3 regions of the Catenovulum adriaticum genome follow, and region 2 is predicted to be linked to each of the others. Evidence: predicted binding sites of a transcription regulator. Region 2 holds the regulator's gene; each other region holds the start of a gene.
What was found. Region 2 encodes LexA, which represses DNA repair genes until DNA is damaged. Its sites were predicted from a motif close to TACTGTATNNNNATACAGTA; they were not measured.
Positions count from the first base shown of each region.

Region 1 (4,936 bases), 180 kb from region 2:
AAACGAGCGATTTGCCGCGCCTTCTTGTACCGCGTGCATAAAAGTAATGGTGTCACCGTGTTCTATTGCATCTAAATGCACATTGGCAACAGATTCAATTTGCCCTGCCAGCGTGGTTAACTCAAAATAATGGGTCGCGAATAAAGTTTGTGCTTTTAAATTAAGTGCTAAGTTTTCAGCGCAAGCCCAAGCTAAAGATAAACCATCATAAGTGCTGGTACCTCGGCCTATTTCATCCATTAACACTAAACTTTTTTCTGTGGCGTGATTTAAAATATTAGCGGTTTCTGTCATTTCAACCATAAAAGTAGAGCGGCCACTGGCTAAATCGTCAGATGCGCCTATTCGGGTAAAAATTCTGTCTATTGGTCCTAATACAGCTGAGTCAGCTGGCACATAACAACCGACATAAGCCATAATGCAAATAAGTGCGGTTTGGCGCATATAGGTAGATTTACCACCCATATTAGGGCCGGTAATGACCAACATTTTGCGATTTTGGTTTAATTCTATAGGGTTAGCAATAAAAGGTTCAGAACTTAATTCTTCTACCACAGGATGGCGGCCTGCATTGATATGTATGCCTACCTCATCGCTAAACTCAGGGCGGCAATAATTTAAAGTTTCCGCCCGCTCGGCAAAATTGTTCAAAACATCTAATCGGGCAATATGATCAGAAGCTTGCTGAAGCTGAGCGATATAAGGTTCAAATTGATCAAATAGTGCTTCGTATAGTTGTTTTTCAAGCGCGAGTGCTTTGCTTTGAGCGCTCAAAACTTTATCTTCTAACTCTTTTAATTCGGGTGTTATATATCGCTCGGCATTTTTTAAGGTTTGGCGACGTATGTATTCAACGGGTGCTTGCGCAGATTGAGCTTTGCTTATTTCAATAAAAAAGCCGTGCACTCGGTTATAGCCCACTTTTAAGGTGGATATGCCGGTGGTTTCACGTTCTCTTTGCTCTATTTGTTCTAATATATTTTGAGCCCCTTGGCTTAAACGGCGTAGCTCATCTAATTCTGGATTATAGCCTTGCGCTAATACGCCTCCGTCACGAATAACCACTGGCGGATTATCAACAATCGCCTTGACTAATAATTCACATAGCTCACTAAAAGTATCAATTTGGGTTTGATCTTCAATTAGTGCTTTTTCTTCACTACTTTGTAGTAATTCTTTTAATTGAGGTAAACAAAGTAGGGCATTACGCAAGCGTGAAAAATCTCTAGGTCTGGCTGAGCGAAGTGCAATACGTGAAATAATACGCTCAATATCGCCTATGTTTTTAAGCTCTGATTTTAACTCAGGCGACAAGCCACTGTTGATAATACTGTCAATAACTTGATGGCGCTGAGATAAAATTTGCTTATTTAAAATAGGTTGTACTAACCAGCGCTGTAATAATCGGCTGGCCATAGGAGTAGCGGTTTTATCAATGACAGACAATAAGGTTTGTCCGGTATGGCCAGATAAGCTTTGGTTGAGCTCTAAGTTGCGAATTGAAATCGCATCTAAAAATAAGTTGTCGCCAAGTTGAAGCGTTTTAAGCCCTCTAAGGTGAGGAATCGCTGATTTTTGAGTATCTTTAACATACTGTAATACAGCGCCTGCTGCGCTAATTGCAGTATGATCGGCGTTAATCCCAAAGCCGGTTAAGTCTTGAGTATTAAATTGTTTGCAAAGCTGGCGATAAGCACTGTCTTGTTCAAAATCCCATTCCGGTCTGCGTTTGTTAGCCGGATTGTTATTAATTAAATGCATTGATGCAAAGTTTTCAGGGTAGAGTAATTCAGCTGGTTGTTTTTGCTGCAAAATAGCTTGCAGGCTTTCTTGATTGTCCACTTCTGCTATTTCAAAACGCCCTGAGGTAATATCTAAGCAAGCTAAGCCATATTGATTGTTTGGCGATTGGCAAATCGCCATTAATAAATTATCTCGCCTTTCTTCTAATAATGACTCTTCAGTAATGGTTGCTGGTGTAATGACTCTTACCACTTTTCGCTCAACGGGCCCTTTGCTGGTTGCCGGATCGCCTATTTGTTCACAAATGGCAACTGACTCACCTAGTTTAACTAATTTTGCCAAATAGGTATCAGCAGCATGATAAGGTATACCCGACATAGGAATGGGTTTACCCGCTGTTTTTCCGCGCTGAGTCAAAGAAATATCAATCAGCTCAGATGCTTTTTTTGCATCATCAAAAAATAGCTCGTAAAAATCCCCCATACGGTAAAATAATAAAGTATCTTTATAATCAGCTTTTAATTTTAAATATTGCTGCATCATAGGGGTATGTTGACGTAGCGATTGTTCTGAATAAATATCTGAAGTCATTAAATAAACCTGAAACGGAAAAAATATGTATTGGACTGAAATTGAAAACCAATCAAAAAAACTGGGCGCTATTTTAACCCAAAACCAGCAGACAATTGCAACCGCTGAATCATGCACTGGCGGTGGAATTGCGTATGCATTAACGGAAATTGCAGGCAGCTCTGCTTATTTTAACCAGTCTTGGGTCACTTATAGTAATCAAGCTAAACAAAGCCAGCTTAACGTAAATGCTAAAACTTTAGAACTGTTTGGTGCTGTGAGCGAACAAACCGTTATTGAGATGGTAGCAGGCTGCTTACATAACGCACAAGCTGATATTGCACTGGTAACCAGTGGCATTGCCGGACCTGGTGGGGGCAGTCCAGATAAACCAGTTGGTCTTGTATATTTTGCCTGGCAATTAGTTAATCAGCCAGTGAAAGTTGAATCTATTGTATTTAAAGGAACCCGAGCGGAAGTAAGAGAACAGGCAATTTTGCATTCTCTTAAGCAAGCGATAAACTTACTAAGTTAAAAATTTAAAAAAAACATTGATACTGTATGAGTAACCAGTATACTTTATTGCATATTGACGAATTAGCTTAACTTAATTTAAGAACAAGCCGGAGAATTTGATGAGTGATAATAAACAAAAAGCATTAAGTGCTGCATTAGGACAAATCGAGCGCCAATTTGGTAAAGGTTCGATTATGAAATTAGGAGATAACAAAGCACTTGACGTTGAAAGCATCTCAACGGGTTCACTGGGCTTAGATATCGCCTTAGGCATAGGCGGTTTACCTTGCGGTCGAGTTATTGAAATTTATGGCCCTGAATCTTCAGGTAAAACAACATTAACACTGCAAGTGATCGCGGAAGCGCAAAAGAAAGGTAAGACTTGTGCGTTTGTGGATGCAGAGCACGCGCTTGATCCTGTATACGCAGGTAAATTAGGCGTTAACATTGATGAGTTATTAGTTTCACAACCAGATACAGGTGAACAAGCTTTAGAAATTGCAGATATGCTTGTTCGTTCAAATGCAGTTGATGTGGTTATTGTTGACTCAGTTGCTGCATTAACCCCTAAAGCTGAAATTGAAGGCGAAATGGGTGATCATCATGTTGGTTTGCAAGCCCGTTTAATGTCGCAAGCTTTACGTAAGTTAACTGCTAATATTAAAAAATCTAATACCTTATGTATTTTCATTAACCAAATTCGGATGAAAATTGGGGTTATGTTTGGTAATCCTGAAACCACAACGGGTGGTAATGCATTAAAATTCTATGCTTCAGTTCGTTTAGATATTCGTCGTACTGGTGCGGTTAAAGATGGTGATGAAATTACCGGTAATGAAACTCGAGTTAAAGTGGTTAAAAATAAAGTGGCACCGCCGTTTAAACAAGCCGATTTTCAAATTTTATATGGTCGCGGTATTTCAAAACAAGGCGAGTTATTAGATTTAGGTGTGAAAGAAGGCCTAGTTGATAAATCTGGCGCTTGGTATAGCTACAATGGCAACCGAATTGGCCAAGGTAAAGCAAACTGTATTAAATATTTAGAAGAACATACTGAAATTGCGGATGAAATTGAAAAAATTATTCGTGAGCGTTTATTAACAGCTGAAAAAGTAGCTGCTGAAGCGCCTGTTACAGAAAGTGAAGCTGGAGAAACTGGCGAATAAAGCTAGTATTAAAACTATTTTAGTTTTTTAGCTCATTCGTACTAATTTTAAAACTGACCGGTTTTAATAATAAATAAAAAACCTGATACAACTCAGTTGCATCAGGTTTTTTTAGTTTTATTAATCTAATTTTAAGTTAACTTATTTTTCAAATTTTTTGAATGGCTGATCAACAGGGGTATCAGCTAAATGGTTTGTATAATTACTCATTACTTTCTGCGAAATACCTAAGACAATTTCAAGCACTTGTTGCTGTGCATAGCCTGCATCAAAAAATTTATTCAGCGCCTGCTCAGACAAGACACCTCTGTTTTTAACTAATGCCAATGTTGTTTCTCTTAGCACTTCAAGCTTTTCATTCTCTAGCGGCTTTTTATTTACCAATGCATCTACTATCGCATCATCTACTTTCATTGATGCCGCAATTGCACTATGTGCAGGTATACAATAATGGCAGCTATGTTCAACATTTATTGACTGCCATACAACGGTAAGCTCTTCGGCGTTAAAAGATGTCTTTTGAAATAACTCGTGTAGAACTTGATAGCCTTCAAGTAATGTAGGTGCCTCAGCCATTACCGCATGTAAATTGGGTAACATACCAAAAGCGGCATTTGATTTTTTAATTAATGGCTGTGCGGCTTCTGGTGCTGTCTCTCCTGTATGTAATTTAAACTGGCTCATATTAACTCCTAATTTAGTTAATTTAATTTGATACCTCAGTTGAGGTTTTTCATAATGTTGAAGCTATCATAGTTGTTATTGAGCGACTGCTCAAGTTAAAATTGAGCAGTCGTTCAAAAATAGAAGTGATTATGGCTAATAAAAGTAAATTTAATCGTGAACAAGTGGTTCAGTCAGCATGCCAATTATTTTGGTTAAAGGGGTTTAGTGGTACTTCAACCAGAGACTTACAAGAAACGATTAACATGCGTCCAGGC
Region 1 is NZ_CP109965.1:2,643,579-2,648,514, reverse strand. It holds gene mutS (DNA mismatch repair protein MutS) at 1-2,334, opposite strand, end outside; gene OLW01_RS11585 (CinA family protein) at 2,360-2,848, shown strand; gene recA (recombinase RecA) at 2,949-3,995, shown strand; gene OLW01_RS11575 (carboxymuconolactone decarboxylase family protein) at 4,137-4,679, opposite strand; gene OLW01_RS11570 (TetR/AcrR family transcriptional regulator) at 4,811-4,936, shown strand, end outside.
Region 1: the regulator LexA is predicted to act here: its motif matches at 2,869-2,888, upstream of recA (recombinase RecA).

Region 2 (4,936 bases):
ACGCTAATAGGTTCACCAAAATTAACGTACCCACGACCAAAGTGGCGTAAGTTTTTTAGAATGCTAAACAAATGTAAGGCAGACTCTTTTTTCTTTTTTTGTCCACCCAGTTCACGCAAGTAGGTTTTAACCTCCATGACATGCTCGTAGCCTATGTAGACAGGCACTATAGTGACAGGTCTATCTTGGCCTTTAAGCATGTTTTGTATGACCATAGCTAACATGCCTGTTTTGGGTTTTAGTAATCGACCTGTTCTTGAACGGCCAGACTCTGGATAAAATTTTATTGAGTGTCCTTTACTGATTAGCTGAGACAGATACTCTTTAAATACTTCGGAATAGAGTTTATTGCCTCTAAAAGAGCGGCGCATAAAAAACGCTCCAGAGCGCCGGAAGATTCCACCCATTGGCCAAAAGTTAAGATTAACGCCTGCGGCAATATGAGGAGGGACTAAGCCTTGGTGATATATCACATAAGTCAATAATAAATAATCCATATGGCTGCGATGGCAAGGCATATAAATGATTTCATGGCCATCTTGTGCGAGCTTTCTTATTTTTTCACCATTTTTAACTTCAATCCCAGAGTAAAGCTTGTTCCAAATCCAAGTTAAAACAGTATCCCCAATTCTGATCCAACTATCGCGATAATCGGCAGCTATTTCATTTAAATAATTTTTTGCCTGCTCTTTCGCTTTTTCATAAGAGATATTTTTGCTTTTTGCTTCATCGTTAATAGCATCTTTGATCGAAGGGGATGCTAACAGCGAGGTTAATAAATGATCTCTTTGCCAAAGTCTGGGGCCAGCCATCGTTAATTGCTGCCTTTGAAAATGAAAACGAGCGACGCGCAATAACTTATGTGCTATTTCAGGAGAGCTACCATGTTGGTCAACGACAAATCTAAGAGAGAGTGGTTGATTAACGGAAACAAAATTATCTCGTCCTATAAATAACACCGTAAATATTTTACGTAACCAGCTGGGCTTTTTTTGATGGTTGAAAAGCTTTTTTATATTAGAGGTTTCTTTGCCGGGCGAACGTCCCCAACTGATAAAACAAGGGACGAGTTTGGCATCTAAATCGGGTTGCTGCACATGTTGCTGTAATACCGTTTGAATTTGCTCAGTAGCATCAGTTTTCCCCGGCTCTTTAGCTAATACCGGTTGTAGTTTATCTAAACATACGTAACGACGAAAAAGCGTGTCATTCACTTTAACCGGCTTAAACGGGTCAGGTAAATTAGATTTTTTACAAGCTGATTTTAATGCGATTAAATCAGATAGTGAATCATGTTTAATAACATAAAAAATGGGCTGTTTAGTCGAGCCTAATTCTAAATCTAAATCATCTAAAATTACCTTTGAACTCATCAGGAGTTTCATTGGTAGGTTTAGGAGCTGAGCAAAAAATTTTTTATAGTCTGTCATTTAAAGTCATTAAGCTGAATATTTCTTTATATTGTAACATGTTGAGCTGAACACACAGCCATCAATTTTAGCTTGAAGTGATTTTGCACAGCATGTTTTGTAGATTCACAATGGTTTAAGCAATATTCTATTTGCGTTTTTAAAGCACCTGTATATACTAACAGTAATGAGTACTGTATGGATAAACATTAAATGAAAGCTTTAACTGCACGCCAAAGTCAAATACTGCAACTAATAAAAGATAACATTCAAGATACAGGTATGCCACCAACAAGAGCCGAAATTGCGTCTATTTTAGGGTTTAAATCTCCTAATGCAGCCGAAGAGCATTTAAAAGCGTTGGCTAAAAAAGGTGCTATTGAAATAATTGCAGGTACCAGCAGAGGTATTCGTTTAGTACAAGAAGAATCGATAGAAGACGAAGGCTTGCCTTTAATTGGTCAAGTTGCAGCAGGTTCTCCTATCTTAGCTCAAGAGCATGTTGAAGAGCACTATCAAGTTGACCCTCATTTATTTAAACCTAATGCCGATTATTTATTGCGAGTTCAAGGCGATAGTATGATTGAAATTGGCATTATGGATGGAGACTTATTAGCGGTTCATAAAGCCCAAACTGCATTAAATGGGCAAGTTGTTGTGGCTCGAGTTGAAGACGATGTGACGGTGAAGCGATATCAGCAACAAGGAAGTAAAGTTACATTAATTGCTGAAAATAAAGATTTTTCACCAATCGAAGTTGATTTAAAATCGACCCCTTTTGCAATTGAAGGTTTAGCGGTTGGCGTAATAAGAAATACAGATTGGATTTAACTTGTTATTCAAAGCAAGGCTCTTATAGTCGCAGTTGTCTGAATCGCTATATAAAAAAGCTTAATAGGTTTAGTATATTAAGCTTTTTTGACGCTATTATTCGGATTTAATGTAAAATTTCAATTTAACTTAACCCTACCTTAGCGCTAATTTATTCTGCACCGTCTCCTATTTACTTCAGATATTCTGATTTTTATTTATATTAAATAATTGTAAATTTTCAAATCCTTGACTAATTTTTATACATGCATTGTTTGCGCAAGTAAAAAACGACAACGCACTATAAAATTACAATAACAAGGAGAAAGCCGTGAGCCAAAAGTGTAAAGTTTTTATGGCTTTAGTTTCGTTGCTACCATTTACATTAGTTTACGCAGCTGAAACAGCAACACACTCAACGATTAATTTACGAGCAGGGGTAACAGACATCAGTCATCAAGTTTATGACTTGCATATGACTATTTTTTATATCTGTATTGTGATTGGTTTAGTCGTTTTTGGCGCTATGTTCTATGCCATTATATTCCATCGCAAATCCAAAGGTGCAAAAGCAGCTAATTTTCACGAAAGCATAAAAGTGGAAATTGCGTGGACAATCATCCCTATCATTATACTTATTGTAATGGCTATACCCGCGACTAAAACACTGATTGCGATGGAGGATGCAAACGAAGCCGATTTAACGATTGTCGTTACCGGTTCACAGTGGAAATGGCACTATAAATACTTAGATCATGACATTGAGTTTTACAGCTTGCTTGCTACCCCCAACGAACAAATTACTGGTAAGTGGTTAAAAGGTGATACTTACCTTTTAGAAGTAGACAAACCTTTAGTGATCCCAACTAATAAAAAAGTTAGATTTTTAATGACCTCTGATGATGTTATTCACAGTTGGTGGGTACCGGATTTTGCGGTTAAAAAAGATGCGAACCCTGGATTTATTAATGAAGCTTGGACCAATGTTAATGAGCCAGGTATTTATCGCGGTCAGTGCGCAGAACTTTGTGGTAAAGATCATGGTTTTATGCCGGTCGTTGTAAAAGCGTTAGAGCCAACTGAATTCGATCTGTGGATGGAGAAGAAAAAGCAAGAAAAAGCTGCCGCTAAAGCCGAAGAGAAACGTTTGCTTGCAATGAGTATGAGCAAAGAAGAATTAATGGCTGAAGGTGAAAAAGTTTATATGGGGTATTGTGCAGCCTGTCACCAACAAAATGGTATGGGACTACCAGGCGTGTTTCCTTCTTTAGTTGGCAGTCCGGCGGTAACGGGCGATGTAGCTGAACATATAGATGTTGTATTAAATGGCCGAAATGGCACTGCGATGCAAGCATTTAGCAAACAACTTAGCTTGAAACAAATCGCTTCTGTTGTCACATATGAACGTAATGCCTGGGGAATAAACTCTGGAGATTTCGTTCAGCCTAAAGATATTCACCAGTTTATACAAAATCAGTAGGGGATGACAGATGAGCACAATAACTCAAAATAATTCTGCGACCGAACATTCAGAAAACCATGACGATCATGCACATGGTCCTGCTCCAGGCATTAAAAGATGGATCTTTACAACCAATCATAAAGATATAGGTACATTATATTTATGGTTCGCTTTTATTATGTTTCTTGTAGGTGGGGCTATGGCGATGGTCATTCGGGCTGAGCTTTTCCAGCCCGGATTACAAATTGTTGAACCTCACTTTTTTAATCAAATGACCACAGTACATGGTTTAATTATGGTATTTGGTGCGGTTATGCCAGCTTTTACTGGTATGGCAAACTGGATGATCCCTATGATGATAGGGGCACCAGATATGGCTTTACCCAGAATGAATAATCTCAGTTTTTGGATTTTGCCTTTTGCCTTTTTAATTTTACTTTCCAGTTTATTTGTTGAGGGTGGTGGCCCAGCTTTTGGGTGGACATTTTATGCGCCACTTTCTACTACTTATAGCGGTGATAGCACCGCATTATTTGTGTTTGCAATTCATATTATGGGGATTTCATCAATTATGGGGGCGATTAACGTTATCGTAACCATTTTTAATATGAGAGCGCCAGGTATGACATGGATGAAATTACCGCTGTTTGTCTGGACGTGGTTTATTACCGCTTACTTATTAATAGCGGTTATGCCAGTGTTGGCTGGCGCAGTGACTATGGTGTTGACTGATAAATATTTTGGTACGTCGTTTTTTGATGCTGCAGGCGGTGGCGATCCCGTTATGTTCCAGCACATTTTTTGGTTTTTTGGTCACCCTGAAGTCTACATTATGATTTTGCCTGCCTTTGGTATTATTTCAACGATAGTGCCCACGTTTAGCCGTAAATCACTGTTTGGTTACGCGTCTATGGTTTATGCCACAGCTTCAATCGCGTTTTTATCTTTTATTGTATGGGCACACCATATGTTTACCACGGGTATGCCCGTATTTGCAGAGCTTTTCTTTATGTATTGCACTATGTTGATTTCCGTGCCTACTGGGGTAAAAGTTTTTAACTGGGTTGCTACTATGTGGCGAGGAGCTTTGAGTTTTGAAGTGCCAATGCTCTTTTCAATTGCTTTTATTGTTTTGTTCACTTTTGGTGGTTTTTCTGGGCTCATGTTGGCCATTACACCTGTCGACTTTCAATACCATGATACTTATTTTGTGGTTGCGCATTTTCACTATGTGTTAGTAACAGGCGCAATATTT
Region 2 is NZ_CP109965.1:2,827,109-2,832,044, reverse strand. It holds gene plsB (glycerol-3-phosphate 1-O-acyltransferase PlsB) at 1-1,430, opposite strand, end outside; gene lexA (transcriptional repressor LexA) at 1,623-2,240, shown strand; gene coxB (cytochrome c oxidase subunit II) at 2,551-3,699, shown strand; gene ctaD (cytochrome c oxidase subunit I) at 3,710-4,936, shown strand, end outside.

Region 3 (4,936 bases), 240 kb from region 2:
TGTAAATGTACTTGATTATATTTGATTTTTTGGCAAGGCGGTGCTTATGTTTCGTCTCTAAAAAATAATATTTAATTCAGTCTTAAAATATTATTTTCTAATGATGCGCTAAAGTAAACGAGTTAAAATTAAGCAGGCTTTAATAAGGCGGTTGATTATCGCTTTAATTACGCTAGCATAGCCGACTATTTCAAATAACTTCGGTTACCATCGGCTTTAGAGCACATTAAACATGCAACTTAATCAAACCACCTCGTTTGGCGATTCTGTCATTCATTGGTATCACCAACATGGTAGAAAAACCCTACCTTGGCAACAAAACAAAACCTTATACACAACTTGGTTAAGTGAAGTGATGCTCCAGCAAACCCAAGTCACGACAGTGATCCCTTATTTTAACAGGTTTGTTGATAAATTCCCGACGTTGGCTGACTTAGCAAACGCTCAAGAAGATGAAGTTTTGCAATTATGGACAGGGTTAGGTTATTACGCCAGAGCTCGCAATTTATTAAAAGCCGCTAAAATTATGCAGGCTGAATATGGCGAATTTCCGCAAGATTTTGATCAAGTATTAGCACTTCCCGGAATAGGTCGTTCAACGGCTGGCGCTATATTATCGCTCACACTTGCCAAGCCATTTCCAATTTTAGATGGGAATGTAAAACGCGTATTATGTCGATATTTCGAAATTCAAACTTGGTCAGGCGAAAAGAAAACTCAAGATCTATTATGGCAGCATGCTGAGAAAATTAGTCCAGCGCAGGGAATTGAGTATTTTAATCAAGCGATGATGGATATCGGCTCTGCCGTGTGTACACGCGGCAAGCCCAAGTGTGACACTTGCCCACTTGAACAAAATTGTCAGGCAAATTTGAAAGGCTTAACTAGTCAATTGCCCGTTTCTAAACCCAAAAAAGAAAAACCAGTAAAATCAACAATCATGCTGGCATTAAAACACAATAACTCGGTTTTGTTAGCTAAACGCCCCTCTACCGGAATTTGGGGCGGATTATTTACATTGCCAGAATCAGAACGTTTATTAACAGAACCCGAAATTGAACAACTTTTTTCTGTTCAAGTTAAAACACTTAAAAAATTAGCCCCATTCAGGCATACTTTTACGCATTATCATCTAGATATTACGCCTGTGGTTGCTGAGCTTAGCCAGATTCAAAGTTCAATCCGAGATACCTCTGAACGCTGGTTTGAGTTACAATCAGAAGCAGAATTTGGTATGTCTGTACCAACCCAAAAAATATTAACCGAATTAACGAGCTAAATTGCTTAAAAAGAGGTCACTATGTCACGTACAGTTTATTGTCAGCATTTAAAGAAAGAAGCCGACGGCTTAGATTTTCAACTTTATCCGGGTGAAATTGGTAAGCGTATTTTTGATAATATTTCAAAAGAAGCTTTTGGCTTATGGCAAAAAAAACAAACCATGTTAATTAATGAAAAAAAAATGAGCATGATGAACCCTGACGACAGAAAATTTTTAGAACAAGCAATGGTCGATTTTTTGTTTGAAGGTAAAGACGTTGAAATTGAAGGTTATACTCCGCCAGAAAAATAATGAATCATTAGATTAGTTTTATCTACCCATCTTTTATGCAAACTGGAGAAATGAGTTAAAATAAGCTAAATTAACTGTTTATTTATCCAGTTTGTTTTCTATGAAGTTATATATAGCTGAAAAACCCAGCTTAGCTCGCGCAATAGCCGCTGTGTTACCAAAACCCCAACAAAATCAAGATGGCTATATTCAATTAGCTAACGGGGATTGTGTATCTTGGTGTATCGGCCATTTATTAGAAAACGCTGAACCACAAGATTACCAAGCCCAATTTAAGCAATGGCGGGCAAGCGACTTACCTATAGTACCTGAGAGTTGGCAACTTAAAGCGAAGAGTAACACTAAAAAGCAGCTTGGTATTTTGTCTAAACTGATCAAAAAAGCTGACACCTTGGTTCATGCTGGTGATCCTGACCGTGAAGGCCAATTATTAGTTGATGAGGTAATTGCACATTGCAAAACGGCTCAAGCTAAACGTAAAGCAACCCAACGTTTATTGATTAGCGATTTAAACCCAAGTGCAGTTAAAAAAGCCTTGAGTAAATTAGAGTCTAATCAAAATTATGTTGCGTTATCTACCTCCGCTTTGGCGCGTAGCCGAGCTGATTGGTTATACGGACTTAATTTAACCCGAGCCTACACATTGCAAGCTCAGCAAGTAGGCTACCAAGGTGTATTATCGGTTGGACGGGTGCAAACGCCGGTATTAGGTTTAGTGGTTCGCCGAGATAAAGCCATAGATGAATTTGTTAGTAAACCTTATTACCAAGTATTGGCGCATGTTAAAATAGATGAAAATACCGGTTTTACCGCACAATGGCAGCCAAGTGAAGCTTGTGCGCCACATCAAGATGAAGAAGGCAGAATATTAAATAAAGCACTTGCAGAACATGTGGTTAAACAAATACATCAGCAAGATGCGGTGATTGAAAAAGCAGAACAAAAAAACAAACAGCAAGCTGCCCCTTTGCCTTATAATTTGTCCGCTTTGCAAATAGATGCTGCAAAAATATTTGGACTAAGTGCGCAAGATACTTTGTCAGTTTGCCAAGCTTTGTACGAAAAACATAAACTCATTACCTATCCAAGATCTGATTGTCGTTATTTACCAAACGAGCATTTTTCGCAAGCTCAAACTGTTACATCGGCCATTGCCAATAATGTAAGTGAACTCTCACAAGCTTGCCAACAAGCTAATTTACAGCAGCGCAGTAAGGCTTGGAACGATAAAAAAGTAGATGCGCATCATGCAATTATTCCCACCAGCAAAAAAACATCAGCGCAATTATCAGCAAGCGAACTTAAAATTTATCAGCTGATCGCTAAACAGTATTTAATTCAATTTTATCCAGCTTGGCAGTATCAAGACAGCCAAATAGAATGTGTTATTAAAAACGGACATTTTCTTGCCAAACATAGGCAAACACTGGATTTAGGTTGGAAGGCTTTAATTGGCGTTAGTAAAAAATCACCAGAGTTAAATAAACCTGCTCTACCTAAAGTTAAAAAAGGTGATATTTATTTGTGCACGCATGGGGAGTTGCTTGAAAAAATGACTCAGCCACCTGAAGCTTTTACCGATGCAAGTTTACTGGCGGCGATGACAGGTATATCCAGACATGTCAGCGACCCTAACATCCGAAAAATATTAAAAGAGACAGATGGTTTAGGAACAGAAGCCACCCGAGCCAGCATTATTGAGTTGCTATTTAAACGCCAATTTTTACAACGCAATGGTAAAAAAATTAAAGCAACCCAAACAGGCAAAGCGCTTATTGAAACTTTGCCAGAAGCGCTAACCCTACCTGATATGACAGCTCAATGGGAAGTTTCGCTTGAGGCTATTTGCCAAAAACAGTTAAATTATCAAAGGTTTATAACGCCTTTGTTAGATAACTTAAATCAACTTGTCAAACTTTCGCAGCAAGCAGCGCCAGATGCTTTAAAAAAAGCAGCTGAAAATCAGCCTAAAACTAAATCTCGATTTACCAAAAGCCGCTCTCAATACTCGAAAGCAAAAAGCTCGAAAGCAAAAAGCTCGAAAGCAAAAAGCTCGAAAGCAAAAAGCTCGAAAGCCAAAAGTGCTAAAGCCACATCTTCTAAAACCAAAAGTTCAGGCACTAAACGCAGCTTGTACGCAAAAAAAGGGAAATAACTTTAAAAACTTGAACTTGCTCACAGGGTGTAAAGTTAAACTTGTGTTAAATCTACTTGATCGATTAACGTTAGCTTAATCGCAAAGCGCAATGACATAGGTTTAATTGGGTTTAGCTGAATTTTGGAGGCAATATGAAATACCTAAGTACAACTTTTACAACTCTTTCTAGTTTAGCCCTTGCAGCAGGTATAACTGCGTGTGACATCAGCTCAAATGATGACTCAGACTCATCCGATAACAATCAACAAGCTGCAATGTTTTCATTAGGTGTATCTGACGCGGCAGTGGAAGGCGCATCAGAAGTTAATATTTTTATCAGCAAAATCACACTAAGAAATAATAATGGTGAAGATACCGTTATTGAGACGCTAAATGAGAATGATGAAGCCGTCAAAATTAATTTATTAGATTTTCAGGGCAGTGACGCTTACGAATTAATTGATGATTTGGAGCTTAACGCTGGTGATTATGAGTGGATTAGAATGGATTTAGTCAATGGTGTTGACGCTAATTTAACTCAAACCAGCCATGTGGTGTTTGATGATGCAAGCATTCGCCCGCTTGTGGTGAAACGCAAGGGTAATGACGGCGTTGGTGAAATTCAGTTAAATGGTTTTGAATTAAATGAAGGTAATAACGAGTTTATTGTTGAATTTGATTTAAAGCGTTCGTTAGTTGACCCTAAAAACGATGCTGAAATAAAACTTAAGCCAACAGGCGTGCGGCTAGAAAATGAAATTGATTCCGGCCATATTGAAGGGACTGTAAAAGCCGATGTGATTGGTGCCTGCGAAGTAGACAATGCATTAGCTGCAGGTCAAGGCGGTATGTTTGGACATGCGGTTTATTTATATTCAAATGAAGCCAGCGCACAAACGGCGATGGACATTAATGAATCTGAATCGCAAACAATGGTATCGCCTGTCGCGACTGCAACTTTAGTGATGGACGATGATACCGGTGATTATGAATTTGAAATGGGCTTTGTTGGTAAAGGTGAATATCAAATCGGCTACACTTGTTTGTCACATTTGGATGACGCTGAAGCAATAGATGAAAACTTCAGTTTATATGCTTATCAAAATGAGGTAGGGGTACAAGCCGAAATGAGCAGCGAAGTTACGGTTTCTTTAGGCGATATTTTTACCCTAGAGTCTGAGACTGAAACTGAAAGTGAAATTCAATAAATATGTACTTCATGTCGT
Region 3 is NZ_CP109965.1:3,066,587-3,071,522, reverse strand. It holds gene mutY (A/G-specific adenine glycosylase) at 233-1,279, shown strand; gene OLW01_RS13520 (oxidative damage protection protein) at 1,301-1,573, shown strand; gene OLW01_RS13515 (DNA topoisomerase III) at 1,674-3,728, shown strand; gene OLW01_RS13510 (DUF4382 domain-containing protein) at 3,863-4,918, shown strand.
Region 3: the regulator LexA is predicted to act here: its motif matches at 1,646-1,665, upstream of OLW01_RS13515 (DNA topoisomerase III).